2 regions of the Streptomyces sp. NPDC002574 genome follow, and region 1 is predicted to be linked to the other one. Evidence: riboswitches for the same ligand, from Rfam matches in the RefSeq annotation. Region 1 holds a riboswitch; the other holds the start of a gene.

What was found. A riboswitch is a leader RNA that binds a small molecule or an ion and turns the genes downstream of it on or off. The one in region 1 is predicted to bind S-adenosylmethionine.
Region 2: linked by a shared signal. The riboswitch ahead of ACFYXS_RS24095 (aminotransferase class V-fold PLP-dependent enzyme) and the one ahead of thrC (threonine synthase) in region 1 are both predicted to bind S-adenosylmethionine.

The regions. Positions count from the first base shown of each region.
Region 1 covers NZ_JBIARB010000007.1:87,322-96,044, forward strand. The annotation lists gene groL (chaperonin GroEL) at 98-1,720, opposite strand; gene ACFYXS_RS17865 (cold-shock protein) at 2,087-2,293, opposite strand; gene ACFYXS_RS17870 (ubiquitin-like small modifier protein 1) at 2,720-2,998, opposite strand; gene thrC (threonine synthase) at 3,049-4,341, opposite strand; SAM riboswitch class I at 4,360-4,487, opposite strand; gene ACFYXS_RS17880 (glucosyl-3-phosphoglycerate synthase) at 4,656-5,624, shown strand; gene ACFYXS_RS17885 (trehalose-6-phosphate synthase) at 5,865-7,325, shown strand; gene ACFYXS_RS17890 (RNA polymerase sigma factor) at 7,436-8,047, shown strand; gene ACFYXS_RS17895 (CU044_5270 family protein) at 8,041-8,723, shown strand, end outside.
Region 2 covers NZ_JBIARB010000009.1:342,374-351,096, reverse strand. The annotation lists gene ACFYXS_RS24130 (Ig-like domain-containing protein) at 1-562, shown strand, start outside; gene ACFYXS_RS24125 (hypothetical protein) at 575-976, opposite strand; gene ACFYXS_RS24120 (heme-copper oxidase subunit III) at 1,146-1,766, shown strand; gene ACFYXS_RS24115 (c-type cytochrome) at 1,847-2,656, shown strand; gene ACFYXS_RS24110 (Rieske 2Fe-2S domain-containing protein) at 2,665-3,705, shown strand; gene ACFYXS_RS24105 (cytochrome bc complex cytochrome b subunit) at 3,702-5,339, shown strand; gene trpD (anthranilate phosphoribosyltransferase) at 5,488-6,552, shown strand; SAM riboswitch class IV at 6,717-6,833, shown strand; gene ACFYXS_RS24095 (aminotransferase class V-fold PLP-dependent enzyme) at 6,989-8,323, shown strand; gene ACFYXS_RS24090 (Lrp/AsnC ligand binding domain-containing protein) at 8,355-8,636, opposite strand; gene ACFYXS_RS24085 (rhomboid family intramembrane serine protease) at 8,633-8,723, opposite strand, start outside.

The sequences.
Region 1 (8,723 bases):
GGCGTCACGCAGCCGGGCCCGGCGCCCGGGAACGCCCGAGGGCGGCACCCCGCACGGGGTGCCGCCCTCGATCGTGTACCGCTGAACCCTCGCGGGATCAGAAGTCCATGTCACCGCCCGGCATGCCGCCGCCGGCCGGGGCCGCGGCCTTCTCCGGCTTGTCGGCGATGACGGCCTCGGTGGTGAGGAAGAGCGCGGCGATGGAAGCCGCGTTCTGCAGCGCGGAGCGCGTCACCTTGGCCGGGTCGATGATGCCCTCGGCGATCAGGTCGACGTACTCGCCGGTCGCGGCGTTGAGGCCGTGACCCGGGGTGAGGTTGCGGACCTTCTCCACCACGACGCCGCCCTCGAGGCCGGCGTTGACCGCGATCTGCTTCAGCGGGGCCTCCAGGGCCAGCTTCACGATCGCCGCACCGGTGGCCTCGTCGCCGTCGAGCTCGAGCTTCTCGAAGACGTTGGACGCCTGGAGCAGAGCCACGCCACCACCGGCGACGATGCCCTCCTCGACGGCGGCCTTGGCGTTGCGCACCGCGTCCTCGATGCGGTGCTTGCGCTCCTTGAGCTCGACCTCGGTGGCCGCGCCGGCCTTGATGACGGCCACGCCGCCGGCCAGCTTGGCGAGGCGCTCCTGGAGCTTCTCGCGGTCGTAGTCCGAGTCGCTGTTCTCGATCTCGGCACGGATCTGGTTGACCCGGCCCTGGATCTGGTCGGCGTCGCCGGAGCCGTCCACGATGGTGGTCTCGTCCTTGGTGACGACGACCTTGCGGGCGCGGCCCAGCAGCTCCAGACCGGCGTTCTCCAGCTTGAGGCCGACCTCCTCGGACACCACGGTGCCACCGGTGAGGATGGCGATGTCCTGGAGCATGGCCTTGCGGCGGTCGCCGAAGCCCGGGGCCTTGACGGCGACGGACTTGAAGGTGCCGCGGATCTTGTTGACCACCAGGGTCGACAGGGCCTCGCCGTCCACGTCCTCGGCGATGATCAGCAGCGGCTTGCCGCCCTGCATGACCTTCTCCAGCAGCGGGAGCAGGTCCTTGACCGCGGAGATCTTGGAGTTGACGATCAGGATGTACGGGTCGTCGAAGACGGTCTCCATACGCTCCAGGTCGGTGGCGAAGTACGCCGAGATGTAGCCCTTGTCGAAGCGCATACCCTCGGTGAGCTCCAGCTCCAGACCGAAGGTCTGGGACTCCTCGACGGTGATGACGCCTTCCTTGCCGACCTTGTCCATCGCCTCGGCGATGAGCTCGCCGATCTGGGGGTCAGCGGCGGAGATGGAGGCGGTGGAGGCGATCTGCTCCTTGGTCTCCACGTCCTTCGCCTGCTCGAGCAGGGCGGCGGAAACGGCCTCGACGGCCGCCTCGATGCCACGCTTCAGGGCCATCGGGTTGGCACCCGCGGCCACGTTGCGCAGGCCCTCGCGGACCAGCGCCTGGGCGAGGACGGTCGCGGTCGTCGTGCCGTCACCGGCGACGTCGTCCGTCTTCTTCGCGACCTCCTTGACCAGCTCGGCGCCGATCTTCTCGTACGGGTCCTCGAGCTCGATCTCCTTGGCGATGGACACACCATCGTTGGTGATCGTGGGGGCGCCCCACTTCTTCTCGAGGACGACGTTGCGGCCCTTGGGGCCGAGGGTGACCTTGACGGCGTCGGCGAGCTGGTTCATCCCGCGCTCGAGACCGCGCCGTGCCTCCTCGTCGAACGCGATGATCTTGGCCATGTGAAGTGGTCCTCCCGGACTTGGGGTCCCCCCGCGGCACACGGCTGCGGGGAAGGATTACTCCAGGACCGCGCCGGCGCCCGCGACGGACGGCCTGCCTCCCGCCGGTTCCTTTCCGGCGGTCGAACGGGCCTCACCCACTCGGTCCTTTGTCACTCTCAACGTCAGAGTGCTAACGCCAATGATTAGCACTCGCCCTAGGAGAGTGCAAGCTGCTCGGCCGGTCGCCCGCGGCCCGCCGAAGATCCCCCCGGCGACCGCCGGCGCCCGGGGAACGCGCGAAGGCCCGCCCCTGTGGAGGGGGCGGGCCTTGACAGTGACGTTCGAGCGCGTTCGTACGCGGCGCTCCGTGGCCGATGCGCGGCGTCAGCCGGCGGCAAGGCGGACCATGTCCGCCTGCGGCCCCTTCTGGCCCTGCGAGATCTCGAACTCGACCCGCTGACCTTCCTCGAGGGTGCGGTAGCCGTCCATCTGTATCGCGCTGTAGTGCACGAAGACGTCCGCACCACCGTCGACCGCGATGAAGCCGTAACCCTTCTCCGCGTTGAACCACTTGACGGTGCCCTGAGCCATTCCTAACTCCCCTATTGCTGGCCCTTCACAGACCCGCACCTCGCGGACCCGGGTCAGACCTCACCCCCTACAGCCAAGGGGGCGTGCGCCGGAACGCGTCGACCGCGGCTGAATGTATCTGCACGGACGCTGTCTGCAACAGGTCAATCGGACGAGAAATCCGGGCACGGAGAAAGGGAAGAACGGCTCGAACGGCCAATAATCCGGGGCAACTCGGGCGGGACATATGTCGCCAACACGACAATCATCGCGGGAATTTGGCGATAAATCGTCGACAAGGACGCCCCGGGAAGACGCTTCACGCAGAGCGTTGCAGGGAGTTGCGAGCCTCCAGAGCAACTGTACAGCCCTTCAACTACCTCTCACGCACACAGGGGTGCCGGGAGCAACTCCCGGCACCCCTGGTCGTCCCGCGGCGCTCGCGGCTCAACAGCCCCCGGCGACCGCCGGGATGATCGAGACGGACGCGCCCTCGGCCACCACGGTCTGCAGGCCCTCCGAGAAGCGGACGTCGTCGTCGTTGACGTAGACGTTCACGAAGCGGCGCAGCTTGCCCGTGTCGTCCAGGACGCGCGCCGAGATGCCGGGGTGGTCCTTCTCCAGCGACTCGATGACCTCGGCCAGTGTGCCGCCGGCGGCGGGGACCTCGGCCCGGCCGCCGGTGTAGGGGCGGAGGATGGTGGGGATGCGGACGTTCGCGCTCATGATGCGGGGTTCACCTTCGTATCGGGACGGTCGGCGATCGGCGGTCGGGGTCAGCCGGCCAGGCCGGCGGCGCGGAACGCGTCGAGGCTCGGGCGGATGGTGGCCGTGGGGCGGGAGGTCGCGGCGACGGCGTCCAGGGTCTTGAGCCCGTCACCGGTGTTGAGCACGACCGTCTCGGCGGCCGGGTCCAACTGCCCGCTCTCGATCAGCTTCTTCAGGACGCCGACGGTCACGCCGCCCGCCGTCTCCGCGAAGATGCCCTCGGTGCGGGCGAGCAGCTTGATGGCGTCCACGATCTGCTCGTCGGTGACGTCCTCGACCGCGCCGCCGGTGCGCCGGGCGATGTCCAGCACATAGGGGCCGTCCGCGGGGTTGCCGATGGCGAGCGACTTGGCGATGGTGCGGGGCTTCTGCGGGCGCACGACGTCCTGCCCGGCCTTGTAGGCGGTGGAGACCGGGGAGCAACCCTCGGCCTGGGCGCCGTAGATGCGGTACGGCTTGTCCTCCACCAGGCCGAGCTTGATCAGCTCCTGCAGCCCCTTGTCGATCTTCGTCAGCTGGGAGCCGGAGGCGATCGGGATGACCAGGTTGTCCGGCAGGCGCCAGCCGAGCTGCTCGCAGATCTCGTACGCGAGCGTCTTGGAGCCCTCGCCGTAGTAGGGACGGAGGTTGACGTTGACGAAGCCCCAGCCCTCGCCGATCGGGTCGCCGATCAGCTCGCTGCAGAAGCGGTTGACGTCGTCGTAGTTGCCCTCGATGCCGACCAGTTCGCCGCCGTAGACGGCGGCCATGACGACCTTGCCCTCCTCCAGGTCGTGCGGGATGAAGACGCAGGACCGGAAGCCGGCGCGGGCCGCCGCGGCGCCGACCGCGCCCGCGAGGTTGCCGGTGGAGGAGCAGGACAGCGTGGTGAGGCCGAAGGTGCGGGCGGCCTCCAGGGCGATGGCGACGACGCGGTCCTTGAAGGAGTGCGTGGGGTTGCCGGAGTCGTCCTTGATGTGCAGGCCGCCGGTGATGCCCAGTTCGCGGGCGAGGTTGTCGGCCTTGACCAGCTTGGTGAAGCCCGGGTTCAGGTTGGGCTTGGACGCCACGTCGGCGGGGACGGGCAGCAGCGGCGCGTAGCGCCAGATGTTGTTCGGTCCGGACTCGATCCGCTTGCGGAGCGTCTCGGCATCGCCGGCGGGGAGGTCGTAGGCCACTTCGAGCGGCCCGAAACAGACCTCGCAGGCGAAGACCGGGCTCAGCGGGAAGCGTTCGCCGCACTCGCGGCAGGACAACGCGGAAGCGGGTCCGAAGGGGGAATCCGTGGACGCGACGTCGGTGACAACAGTCTGCGCAGCCATGTCAGGCGAGGCCCTTTCTCCTCATCTTCCTCACGGCGAATCTCGCCACGAGACGGAATTGGCACCTTCCCCACCTGGACCTCGCGGTCGGCGGGAGGGTTGCCGGGGCTTCAACGGGCCGTTCCCTCTGCCCCTCTGGATGAGCGGTATGGCACCGGGCCCAGGGCCCGTGCATTTGTCGTACGGGGCGCGATCACCGCGGACATACGATGGTCATGCCTCGTGTTGAAGACTGTAACCGACGACCTCGAACCTGGTCACAGGCCGTCCGTCCTTCGAGACGGGCCGAAAACGGGCAGAAACGGAGCGACGCAGTGCTGGACGAGGTAGCCGGCTGGCTGCGGCGGCGGTCCTGGACCGCCGCGCACCGCCCGTTGGGCCAGCTCCTCGCGGCGAAGCGGGCCGCGGGCCCGCGCGGGACGGTGAGCGTGGTGCTGCCCGCGCTCGACGAGGAGGCCACGGTCGGGGCGATCGTCACGGAGATCCGGCGCGAGCTGATGTCCGAGGCCGTGCCGCTGGTCGACGAGCTCGTCGTGCTGGACTCGGGGTCCACGGACCGGACCGCCGCGGTCGCGGCGGAGGCGGGCGCGACGGTGGTGCACCGCGACGCGATCCTGCCGCGGCTGCCGGCCGTGCCCGGCAAGGGCGAGGTGCTGTGGCGCTCGCTGCTCGCGACGCGCGGCGAGATCGTCTGCTTCGTCGACGCCGACCTGCGCGAGTTCGACGCGCGCTTCGTCTCCGGGATCGTCGGGCCGCTGCTCACGGACGGAAACGTCCAGCTGGTCAAGGCGATGTACGACCGGCCGCTGGAGACCGGGGGCACGGTGGACCCGGGCGGCGGCGGAAGGGTCACGGAACTGGTCGCGCGGCCGCTGCTCAACCTGCACTGGCCGCAGCTCGCGGGCTTCGTGCAGCCGCTCGGCGGCGAGTACGCGGCGCGCCGGTCGCTGCTGGAGCGACTGCCGTTCCCGGTGGGGTACGGCGTCGAGCTGGGGATCCTCATCGACGCGCTCAACACGGTCGGGCTCGACGCGCTCGCGCAGGTCGACGTCGGGGTGCGGCACCATCGGCACCAGGACGGGCAGGCGCTGGGTCGCATGGCCGCGACGATCTACCGCACGGCGCAGACGCGGCTGGCGCGGGGGCATCTGGTGCGGCCCGTCCTCACGCAGTTCGAGCGGACCGCGGAGGGGTTCGCGCCGCGGGTGCACGAGGTGACGACGGAGGAGCGGCCGCCCATGATCTCGATCCCGGAGTACGTGCGGCGCCGCCAGGTTGCGTGACGCTGCGGGGGGCTTCAGTGCCCGTGCGTTGTGGCTGAGCGCGCAGTTCCCCGCGCCCCTGAGGGGTGACGGCTGTGCCCACCGTGGCCGCACGCCCTGGCTGAGCGCGCAGTTCCCCGCGCCGCTGAGGGGGTGAGCGTCGTGGCTGGGCGCGCAGTTCCCCGCGCACCCGGAGGGGGGGACCCCCGGGTGGCGTAGCGCACACGTTTGCGGGTGGGGATGCGTGGCTAGGCTGGCGGCATGGTCGCATCGCATGGCGCGCGGGTTCTGGTGGCGTCCAATCGCGGGCCCGTCTCGTACAGCCTCCGGGAGGACGGGAGGCTGGAGTCGCGCCGCGGAGGCGGCGGGCTCGTGTCGGGGCTGAGCGCGATCGGGCCGGACACGGACGCCGTGTGGGTGTGCGCCGCGCTCGGTGACGGTGATCGCGCGGCCGTGCTGCGGACCCCGGACGGAGGCGGGCGGCTGTCCGCGGAGGACACCGGTGACCAGCGGGTACGGATGCTGGACATCCCGGCGGACACGTTCGCGTCCGCGTACAACGGGATCGCGAACTCCGTGCTGTGGTTCGTCCACCACCTGCTCTTCCAGACGCCGCTGGAGCCCGTCTTCGACGAGGACTTCCGCGAGCAGTGGGCGGCGTACGTGGCGTACAACAGCGCCTTCGCCGACGCGCTGGCGGAGGAGGCCGGGGAGGGCGCGGCCGTCCTGGTGCAGGACTACCACCTGACGCTGGTGCCGCAGTTGCTCCGCTCGCGCCGCCCCGACCTGCGGATCGGCCACTTCTCGCACACGCCGTGGGCACCGCCGGAGTACTACCGGCTGCTGCCGGACGACGTGGCGGCCGAGGTGCTGACCGGTGTCCTGGGCGCGGACCGGGCGGCGTTCCTGACCCGGCGCTGGGCGGAGGCGTTCGCCGCGTGCTGCGCCGACGTGCTCGGCGCGACGGTGGGCCGGGACGACGGCGCGCTGACGGTGACGTACCAGGGCCGCACCACCCGGATCGGGGTGCACGGGCTGGGTGCGGACGCGGAGTTCCTGCGGGAGCGTGCGCACCGCCCGGACGTGGAGGAGCGCCTGGCGGTACTCCGGGAGGCCGTGGGCGGCCCGGACCGCAAGGTCATCGTGCGGGTGGACCGCACCGAGCTGTCGAAGAACATCGTGCGCGGCCTCCTGTCGTACGCGCAGCTGCTGCGCGACCACCCCGAGTGGCTGGGCCGCGTGGTGCACGTCGCGTTCGCCTATCCCTCGCGCACCGACCTGGCGATCTACCGCGAGTACACCGACGAGGTCTCGGACCTGGCGGAGGAGATCAACGAGGAGTTCGGCACCCCGGGCTGGGAGCCGGTGGTCCTGCACGTCAAGGACGACTTCGCGCGCTCGCTCGCGGCGTACCGGCTGGCCGACGTGGCCCTGGTCAACCCGATCCGCGACGGCATGAACCTGGTGGCCAAGGAGATCCCGGTCGTCACCGACGACGGCGTCGCCCTGGTGCTGTCCCGTGAGGCGGGCGCCTACGAGGAGCTCGGCGACGACGCCTTCGTGGTCAACCCCTACGACATCCTGGCCACCGCCCGCGCGCTGCACCAGGCGCTCTCGGTCTCCCACGGGGAGCGCGCCGAGGCGACCAAGCGGCTGGCCGCGGCGGCCACCGCGCTGCCGCCGCAGCAGTGGTTCCTGGACCAGCTGCGCGCCCTGGACTGATCCGCGCGGCGGTTTCCCGGCGGCGGCGTTGAGAGACTGGGGCCGGCGGCACGTTCTTCCGGGTGACACACGTCACCGCGACGCGGGGCGGCGGCCGGACAGGACATGACGTGGAGCTTTCACTGCGAGCCCGGGTGCGGGCCGGGGACCCGGCCGCGTTCGCCCAGCTCTTCGACGACCACGCGGGAGTGGTCCACCGGCACGCCGTGCGCGTGCTCGGCAACTGGGCGACGGCCGAGGACATCGTGTCGCTCACGTTCCTGGAGGCCTGGCGGACGCGGGAGCGGGTGCGCGTGGACGGCGACGGCCTGCAGCCCTGGCTGCTGGGCATCGCGACGAACGTGATGCGCAACACCGCCCGCGCCGCGCGCCGTCACCAGGGGGCGCTGGCGCGGCTGCCGTTGCGCGACGCGGTGCCGGACTTCGCGGACGAGCTGGCCGACCGGCTCGCGGACGCGGAACAGCTCGGTGCCGCCCGCCGGGCGCTGGAGCAGCTGCGCAGGCCCGAGCGCGAGGTGTTCGCGCTGTGCGTGTGGGCGGGGCTGGACTCCGCCGCGGCCGCCGAGGCGCTGGGCATCAAGGTGGGTACGGTCCGCTCGCGGCTGTCCCGGGCCCGGGAGCGGCTGCGGCGGCTGACGGAGGACGAGTTGGCGCGGGGCCGGGCCGCCGCCGGGAGGCGTCGGGCACCGGGGGAGCACGTCGGGAGGGAGACCCGGTGGTGAACGAGCACGCCGATCTGGCGGAACTGCTGCCGCCGCCGGGCGACCCGGTCCTCCCGGCGGCCCGCGAGCGGATGCTCAAGGAGCATCTGCTCCACGAGATCGCCCGGGAGCAGGCGCCGGCACCCCGGCCGCTGGGCTCGCGCATGCGGCGCCGGCTGCTCGTCGCGGGCGTCCCCGCGGCAGTGGCGCTGGCGGTGCTGGCCGGGGTCGACGCGAGCGGGGTGCTGGACGACGGCCCCGCGGTCACCGCCGCCCAGAGCCACCGGGCCGAGGTGCTGCTCACCCGGATCGCGCGGGCGGCGGACTCACGGCCGGCCGCCGCGGTCCGCGACGACCAGTACGTCTACACCGAAGTCCGCGGCGCCAAGCGGTACTTCGCCGACTTCCTGCCGGGCGGCGCCGGCGACCTCGCCCAGCGCGAGGACTGGCACGCCGTGGACGGCCGCCGCAAGGGCCTCGCCCGGATCCGGGCGATCCCCGCGGACGGCCGCGCCAGCGGCCACATCGACATGACCCTGGACGCCGACCCGAACGGCACGACCTACCGCGAGCTCACGGCCCTGCCCACCGATCCGGTTCTGCTGCTGCGCACGCTGTACGCGCGGACCGCCGGTCAGGGGCCGACGCACGAGGAGGCGGTCTTCGAGTCGATCGGGGCGATGCTGCCCGAGTCCCT
Region 2 (8,723 bases), on a different contig from region 1:
GCGCACCGGCGACCGCGTGGAGGCTCTCACGGACGCCGAGACGCACACCATGACCTTCAAGCGCAACGGCCGCGTCGTGCGCACCATCCCGGTCACCACCGGCAAGCCCGGCTTCTCCACCCGCAACGGCATCAAGGTCGTGCTGGGCCAGGAGGCCAACGTGCGGATGCGCAGCGAGACCGTGGGCATCGCCTCGGGCAGTTCGGACGCCTACGACCTGCCCGTGCAGTGGGCCACCCGGGTGACCTGGAGCGGCGAGTACGTGCACGCCGCGCCCTGGTCGGTGGGCTCGCAGGGCGTCGCCAACGTCAGCCACGGCTGCACCGGCATGAGCACGGACAACGCCCACTGGTTCTTCGAGAACGTGCGGCGTGGGGACATCGTGGTGGTCACGCACAGCCTGGGTGAGGAAATGGCGCCGTTCGGGAACGGATTCGGCGACTGGAACCTCAGTTGGGCCGACTGGCGCAAGGGCAGCGCCGCCGGGGCGCGGGCCGGCTCCGACCCGGCCGCGGCGGACGACACGGACGACCCGCAGGCCCGCCTGCGGCCCGTCCTGTGACCCCTGCGCCGGTTACGCGTCGACGGACAGACGCTGCCTGAGCAGCCCCGCCAGGGCGGCGCTCAGCTCGACCGGGTCGACGGGGTGGCTCACCGCCGCGTCGGCCCGGCTCCAGCTGGCCAGCCAGGCGTCCTGGGGGCGTCCGATCAGCACCAGCACCGGCGGGCAGCGGAAGATCTCGTCCTTGACCTGCCGGCACACACCCATGCCGCCCGCCGGTACGGACTCGCCGTCCAGCACGCACGCGTCGATGCCGCCGTTCTCCAGCGCGCTCAGCACGGCGGGAAGGGTCGCGCACTCCAGGTACTCCACCGGCGGCAAGTCGGCTGCGGGGCGGCGCCCGACGGCCAGACGGACCTGCTCCCGGGTGTTCCTGTCGTCGCTGTAGACCAGCACCGTCGCGGTCGTCTGCATCCGTGCCTCCTCGCCTTCGTGGAGTCGCCTGCCTGTGGCCGAACCTTACTCCTGAGCAGGGTCCTTCGAGGAGTGTTAGCCCCTTCGGGCGATCTCTGCCGCTGTCCCAACAGCGTTGACACACCGAATGGCACCCCCCGGAGTGAGCGCGAGATAAGGGACCGACATAATGTCGGTCGTGGCGACAGCAACAGCAGTAGAAACCGGGCACGCGCACCCGTCGGTCAACCGGCCGAACCTCACCAGCGTCGGAACCATCATCTGGCTGAGTTCCGAGCTGATGTTCTTCGCGGCCCTCTTCGCGATGTACTTCACCCTTCGCTCGGTGACGGGTGCCGAGTACTGGAAGGCTCACGCCGACTTTCTGAACATCCCGTTCTCGGCGACGAACACGACGATCCTCGTGCTCTCCTCCTTCACCTGCCAGATGGGTGTCTTCGCGGCCGAGCGCGGCGATGTGAAGAAGCTGCGCGCGTGGTTCATCGTGACCTTCATCATGGGCGCGATCTTCGTCGGCGGTCAGATCTTCGAGTACACGAACCTGGTGAAGGAGGAGGGCCTTTCGCTCTCCTCGGACCCGTACGGTTCGGTGTTCTACCTGACCACCGGCTTCCACGGTCTGCACGTGACGGGCGGTCTCATCGCCTTCCTGCTGGTCCTGGGACGGACCTACGCGGCCAGGCGGTTCACCCACGAACAGGCCACCGCCGCCATCGTCGTCTCCTACTACTGGCACTTCGTCGATGTCGTCTGGATCGGCCTCTTTGCCACGATCTACCTGATCAAGTAAGCGGACCGCCGCGACCGCCGCGGCCTTCGGTCCGTGTCCCAGACCCATCGACGCAAGAGATCCTGACACCGGGGTAATCCGTGAAAAAGCTCTCCGCACGACGGCGCCACCCGATGGCGGCGCTTGTCGTCCTACTTCTCGCGCTCACGGCCATCGGGGGGCTGTACGCGGCGCTCGCGCCCGCGCCCAAGGCGCAGGCCGACGACAGCTCCCAGTCCCTCGCCATCGAAGAGGGCAAGAAGCTGTACTCCGTCGGTTGCTCCAGCTGCCACGGTACGTCGGGCCAGGGAAGCAGTGACGGCCCCAGCCTGGTGGGCGTCGGCTCCGCGGCCGTGGACTTCCAGGTCGGCACCGGCCGCATGCCGGCCCAGCAGCCCGGCGCGCAGGTTCCGAGCAAGAAGGTCATCTACTCGCAGAAGGAGATCGACCAGCTCGGCGCCTACATCGCGTCGCTGGGCCCGGGCCCGTCCACGCCCACCAAGGAGCAGACCAGCCCGAACGGCGCGGACATGGCGCGGGGCGGGGAGCTGTTCCGCACCAACTGCGCGCAGTGCCACAACTACCAGGGCAAGGGTGGCGCCCTGACGAACGGCAAGTACGCCCCGTCCCTCTCGGGCGTGAGCAACAAGCACATGTACGAGGCCATGCTCACCGGCCCGCAGAACATGCCGTCGTTCCCCAACAGCACGATGCCCGAGCAGAACAAGCGCGACATCATCGCCTACCTGAACGCCGTCAACGGCGACAAGGCACCGAGCCCCGGCGGCATGTCGCTGGGCAGCCTCGGCCCGGTCACCGAGGGTCTGTTCGGCTGGATCTTCGGCCTCGGCGTTCTGATCGTCTGTGCGTGCTGGATCGGCGCCCACACCACCAAGGCCAAGAAGTCATGAGTCAGGACATGTCAGAAGAGAACCTGCCGGAGCGTTCGGCTCACGATCGTGGCCAGGTCGGCCTCGCGGATGAGCACCCGTTCGCCGACCCGGGCCTGCCCGCGCACCTGCCGCGTCGCCAGGACATCGACGAGAAGGCCGCGAAGTCCTCCGAGCGCGCCGTGGCGCTGCTGTTCACCGCCTCGATGATCGCCACGCTCGGTTTCATCGCGAGCTTCGTCGTCATCCCGATCGACAAGATCGTCTACGTCTGGCCGCTGGGTCACATCAGCGCGCTCAACTTCGCGCTGGGCATGACGCTGGGCGTCTCCCTGTTCGCCATCGGCGCCGGCGCGGTCCACTGGGCCCGCACCCTGATGGACGACACCGAGCGCCCGGCCGAGCGGCACCCGATCGAGGCCGACCCGGAGACCCGGGCCCAGGTGATGCAGGACTTCGGCGACGGCGCGCGCGAGAGCCAGCTCGGCCGCCGCAAGCTGATCCGCAACACCCTGCTCGGTGCGCTCACCCTGGTCCCGCTGTCCGGCGTCATGCTGCTGCGCGACCTCGGCCCGCTGCCGGAGGAGAAGCTCCGCCACACCCTGTGGGCCAAGGGCAAGCTGCTGGTCAACCAGAACACCAACCAGCCGCTGCGTCCCGAGGACGTCGCCGTCGGTTCCCTGACCTTCGCCGTGCCCGAGGGGCTGGAGGAGGACCAGGAGGACTTCCAGGAGCAGATCGCCAAGTCCGCGCTGATGATCGTCCGCATCGAGCCGGAGGACATCAAGGACAAGCGGGCGCGCGACTGGGCGCACCAGGGCATCCTGGCCTACTCGAAGATCTGCACCCACGTCGGCTGCCCGATCAGCCTGTACGAGCAGCAGACGCACCACGTGCTCTGCCCCTGCCACCAGTCGACGTTCGACCTGTCCGACGGTGCCCGGGTGATCTTCGGCCCGGCGGGCCACGCTCTGCCGCAGCTGCGGATCAGCGTGAACGACGAGGGCTACCTCGAGGCGCTCGGCGACTTCGAAGAGCCCGTGGGCCCTGCCTTCTGGGAGCGTGGATGAGTACCAACGAGAGCGTGAGCGCCAAGCCGCGCGGCAAGGCGCCCGCGGGTGAGCGTGTCGCCGACTGGGCGGACGGCCGGCTGGGCATCTTCAGCCTGGCCAAGGCCAACATGCGGAAGATCTTCCCGGACCACTGGTCCTTCATGCTGGGCGAGATCTCCCTCTACAGCTTCATCATCGTCATCCTGACCGGTGTCTACCTGACGCTGTTCTTCCACCCGGCGATGAACGAGGTCGTCTACGACGGCTCGTACACCCCGCTGCAGGGCATCAGGATGTCCGAGGCGTACGCCTCGACGCTGCACATCAGCTTCGACGTGCGCGGCGGTCTGCTGGTCCGGCAGATCCACCACTGGGCGGCCATCGTCTTCGTGGCCGCGATGCTCGTGCACATGATGCGCGTCTTCTTCACCGGCGCCTTCCGCAAGCCGCGCGAGGTCAACTGGCTCTTCGGCTTCCTGCTGCTGTTCCTCGGCATGTTCGACGGCTTCATGGGCTACTCGCTGCCGGACGACCTGCTGTCGGGCACCGGTATCCGCTTCATGGAGGGCGCGGTCCTGTCCGTGCCGATCGTGGGCACGTACCTGTCGTTCTTCCTCTTCGGCGGGGAGTTCCCGGGGCACGACATCGTGCCGCGGTTCTACACGATCCACGTGCTGCTGATCCCGGGCATCATGGCGGGCCTGCTGGTGGCCCACCTGATCCTGGTCTTCTACCACAAGCACACGCAGTTCCCCGGTCCCGGCAAGACCGAGAAGAACGTGGTCGGCATGCCGCTGCTGCCGGTCTACACCGCGAAGGCGGGCGGCTTCTTCTTCCTGGTCTTCGGCGTCATCGCGGCCATGTCCGCGCTGGTGTCCGTCAACCCGGTCTGGGCGTACGGCCCGTACCGGCCGGACCAGGTGTCGACCGACGCGCAGCCCGACTGGTACATGGGCTTCTCCGAGGGCCTGATCCGCATCATGCCGGGCTGGGAGATCAGCCTGTGGGGCCACACCCTCGTCCTGGGCGTCTTCATCCCGCTGGTGATCTTCCCCATGGTCCTGGGCTTCATGGGCGTCTACCCGTTCCTGGAGTCGTGGGTCACTGGTGACAAGCGCGAACACCACCTGCTCGACCGCCCGCGCAACCGCCCGGTCCGCACCGGCATCGGCGCGGCCTGGATCAGCCTCTACCTGATCCTGCTGGTCGGTGGTGGCAACGACCTGTTCGCCACCCGGTTCCACCTGTCGATCAACGCGATCACCTGGGTGGTCCGGATCTCCTTCTTCGTGCTGCCGGTGCTGGTCTTCTTCATCACGAAGCGGATCTGCCTGGGCCTGCAGCGGCGCGACCGCGACAAGGTGCTGCACGGTCGTGAGACCGGCATCATCAAGCGGCTGCCGCACGGTGAGTTCATCGAGATCCACGAGCCGCTGGACCAGTCCAAGCTGTTCACGCTCACCTCGCACGAGCAGCCGGAGCCGCTGGCCATCGGCCCGGCCACGGACGAGAACGGCGTGGAGAAGAAGGTCGGTCTCACCACGCGACTGCGCGCGAGGCTGTCGCGCGGCTACTACGGCGAGGGCACCCAGATCCCCAAGCCGTCGGCCGAGGAGTACGAGGAGATCACGAGCGGCCACGGCCACCACTGATCCCGGAAGCTGTGCCACCGGGAAGGGCCCTGTTCGTCGGAGTTCATCCGATGGACGGGGCCCTTTCCCGTTCCCTCGCGCCGATAGGGTGGGGGCGAGGAAGTCCATTGCCCGTCCATTGCACGTCAGACCACCCGGAGTGTGGACCATGAGCGTTGTGAACCCCGCTGGAGGCGACACCGCGGCGGGCCGCTCCTGGCCCGGGATCCTGGGAGCCCTGCTGGCGGGGCAGGACCTGAGCACCGCGGAGACCGCCTGGGCGATGGACCGCATCATGAGCGGCGGGGCCTCCGACGCCCAGATCGCCGGCTTCATGGTGGCGCTGCGGGCCAAGGGCGAGACGGTCGACGAGGTCACGGGCCTCGTCGAGTCGATGTACGCGCACGCGCAGCCGCTCGACATCCCCGGGCCGGCCGTCGACATCGTGGGCACCGGTGGCGACCGGGCCAGGACCGTCAACATCTCGACGATGTCCGCCATCGTCATCGCGGGGACCGGGACCAAGGTCGTCAAGCACGGCAACCGCGCGGCCAGCAGCGCCAGCGGGGCCTCCGACGTGCTGGAGAAACTGGGCATCAACCTGGACCTGTCGCCCGACCGCGTCGCCCGGGTGGCCGAGGAGACCGGCATCACCTTCTGCTTCGCCGCCAAGTTCCACCCCGCGATGCGCTACGTGGCCTCGGCGCGGCGCGACCTGGGGGTGCCGACCTCCTTCAACATCCTCGGCCCGCTGACCAATCCGGCCCGCGTCGGGGCGTCCGCGGTCGGCTGCTTCGACACCCGGATGGCGGGTCTGATCGCGGGCGTACTGGCGCGGCGCGGCTCCTCCGCGCTGGTGTTCCGGGGCGACGACGGACTGGACGAGCTGACGGTCACCTCCACCTCCCAGGTGTGGATCGTGCGCGAAGGCACCGTGGAGCAGGTCCCCTTCGACCCGCGCGACGTCGGCATCGAGCTGGTGGAGATCGAGGCGTTGCGGGGTGCCGACGCGGCCTACAACGCCGATGTGGCGCGCCGGCTGCTGGCCGGCGAGACCGGGCCGGTGCGGGACGCCGTCCTGCTCAACTCCGCTGCCGCGCTGGTGGCGCTGGAGGCCGCGGAGGGCACCTTGACGGAGCGGATCGCCGCGGGGATGGTACGGGCGGCGGAGTCCATCGACTCGGGCGCGGCCGCGAAGACCCTGGAACGGTGGGCGGCGGCCACGCACGCGTAGCCGCGCGGACGTTCGTACGCGAGGGCCGGGGCCGGGTGCCCCGGCCCTCGCGCGTTGCCCGGCCACGGCCACGGCCACGGCCGACGGCCCGGGTGCCGGCGCGCGATGTCCGGGATGCGGACCGCGGCTTGCGGCGCCGGGCGTCTGTGGCAGGATGCTGCGCAGGTCACGAGTGACAGCGACACGGCCCCGGCCCGCTGTCCGGCAACCCTCCTTCCGTGGCGGGGTGCCCCGGGTGATGACCAGGCCGCAGGCAGCGAGGTCCGCGGCAAGCACGGTCATGAGGAGTTCTTCCATGAGCAAGCGAATGCGCTAGGGCCCGAAGGCCCCTTTCCACCCTCCCCGGGCGCGCGGCCGTGTGCCGTCCGGCGCCGCGAGGGCTTTCCCGTCATCCCTGACGCCCTGTCGCTTCCCCCTGCCCACAGGAGACTTCGCCATGTCCGTGCACTCTGCCGCGACCGTCCGCACCACCACCCCGCTGCCCGTCCTCGGCCGTGACGTCCTCGTCCCGCTGGTCACCGGCGGCGAGGTCGCCTACGCCGCCCTCGACTACGCCGCGAGCGCGCCCGCGCTGCAGCGGGTGTGGGACGACGTGGCCGCGTACGCGCCCTACTACGGCAGCGTGCACCGGGGCGCGGGCTACCTCTCGCAGCTGTCGACCGACCTGTTCGAGCAGAGCCGCGCGGAGGTGGCCGCCTTCCTCGGCTGTCGGGCCGACGACCAGGTGGTCTTCACCCGGTCGACCACGGATTCGCTCAACCTGCTGGCGTCCGTCGTGCCCGACGGCACCCGCGTCTTCGTTTTCGAGACCGAGCACCACGCCTCGCTGCTGCCCTGGCGGGACGGCGACGTCACCTACCTGAGCGCGCCCCGGACCCCCGCGGAGGCCGTGGCCGTACTGGAGCGCGCGCTCGCCGCGCGTCGGTCGCCGGGTCCGGCGCTGGTCTGCGTGACGGGTGCGTCCAATGTGACCGGTGAGCTCTGGCCGGTGCGCGAGCTGGCGGCCGCGGCCCACGCGCACGGTGCGCGCATCGTCCTGGACGCCGCGCAGCTCGCGCCGCACCACCCCGTCGACGTGGAGGCGCTCGACGTGGACTGGGTCGCCTTCTCCGGGCACAAGCTCTACGCGCCCTTCGGCTCCGGCGTCCTGGCCGGCCGCGCCGACTGGCTCCGCGAGGCCGAGCCCTATCTCGCGGGAGGCGGCGCCTCCCGGCGCGTGACCCGCCGCGAGGACGGCGGCGTCGACGTGGACTGGCACACCACGGAGGCCCGCCACGAGGCCGGTTCGCCCAACGTCATCGGCGTCTACGCCATCGCCTCAGCCTGCCGGGCCCTGCGCGAGGCGGGTTTCGAGTCCCTCGTCGAGCGCGAGCAGGCACTGGTCGCCCGGGTGCGCGACGGGCTCGCGGGGATCCCGCAGGTGCGGGTGCTCTCGCTGTTCGGCGAGGACGCCCCGCGGGTGGGCGTCCTGTCCTTCGTGGTCGACGGCTGGAACAGCTCCCATTTCGCCGCGGCGCTGTCCGCCGAGTACGGCATCGGCGTCCGCGACGGGCTGTTCTGTGCCCATCCCCTGGTCCGAACCCTGCTCGGCGACCACACGGAACCGGGCGACTGCGGGGGCGACACCACCCTCAACGCCGTCCGCGTCTCCTTCGGCGCGGGCACCCCCGACGAGCACGTCGAGCGCTTCCTCACCGCCGTCGCCGGCCTCGTCACCGACGGCGCCCAGTGGCGCTACCGCACCGAGAACGGCCGCTGCGTTCCCGCGTAGCGGCGCGCCGGGGGCGCCGGCTGCCGGGAACCTAGGAGTCGAGGCCGATGGCGAAGGCGGCCTCGAGGTCGTGCTGGGAGTAGGTGCGGAAGGCCACGTGCGTGTCGGTGGCCTCGACGCCCGGGATCTTGCTGATGCGGCCGGGGATGACGTCCGCGAGCTGGTCGTGCTGGGCGACCCGGACCATGGCGACCAGGTCGTACGTGCCGGTGACGGAGTAGACCTCGCTGACGCTGTCGAGCGCCGCGATGGACTGCGCGATCTCGGGGATCCGGTCGACGCTGGTCTTGATGAGCACGATCGCGGTGATCACGGTTGTAGGTCTCCTTGGGTCGCCCTGGCTGCGGCCTCAAGCTTAGGCCTTGCCCGGTAGCACCCCCAGGCGCACAGGAAACCGAAG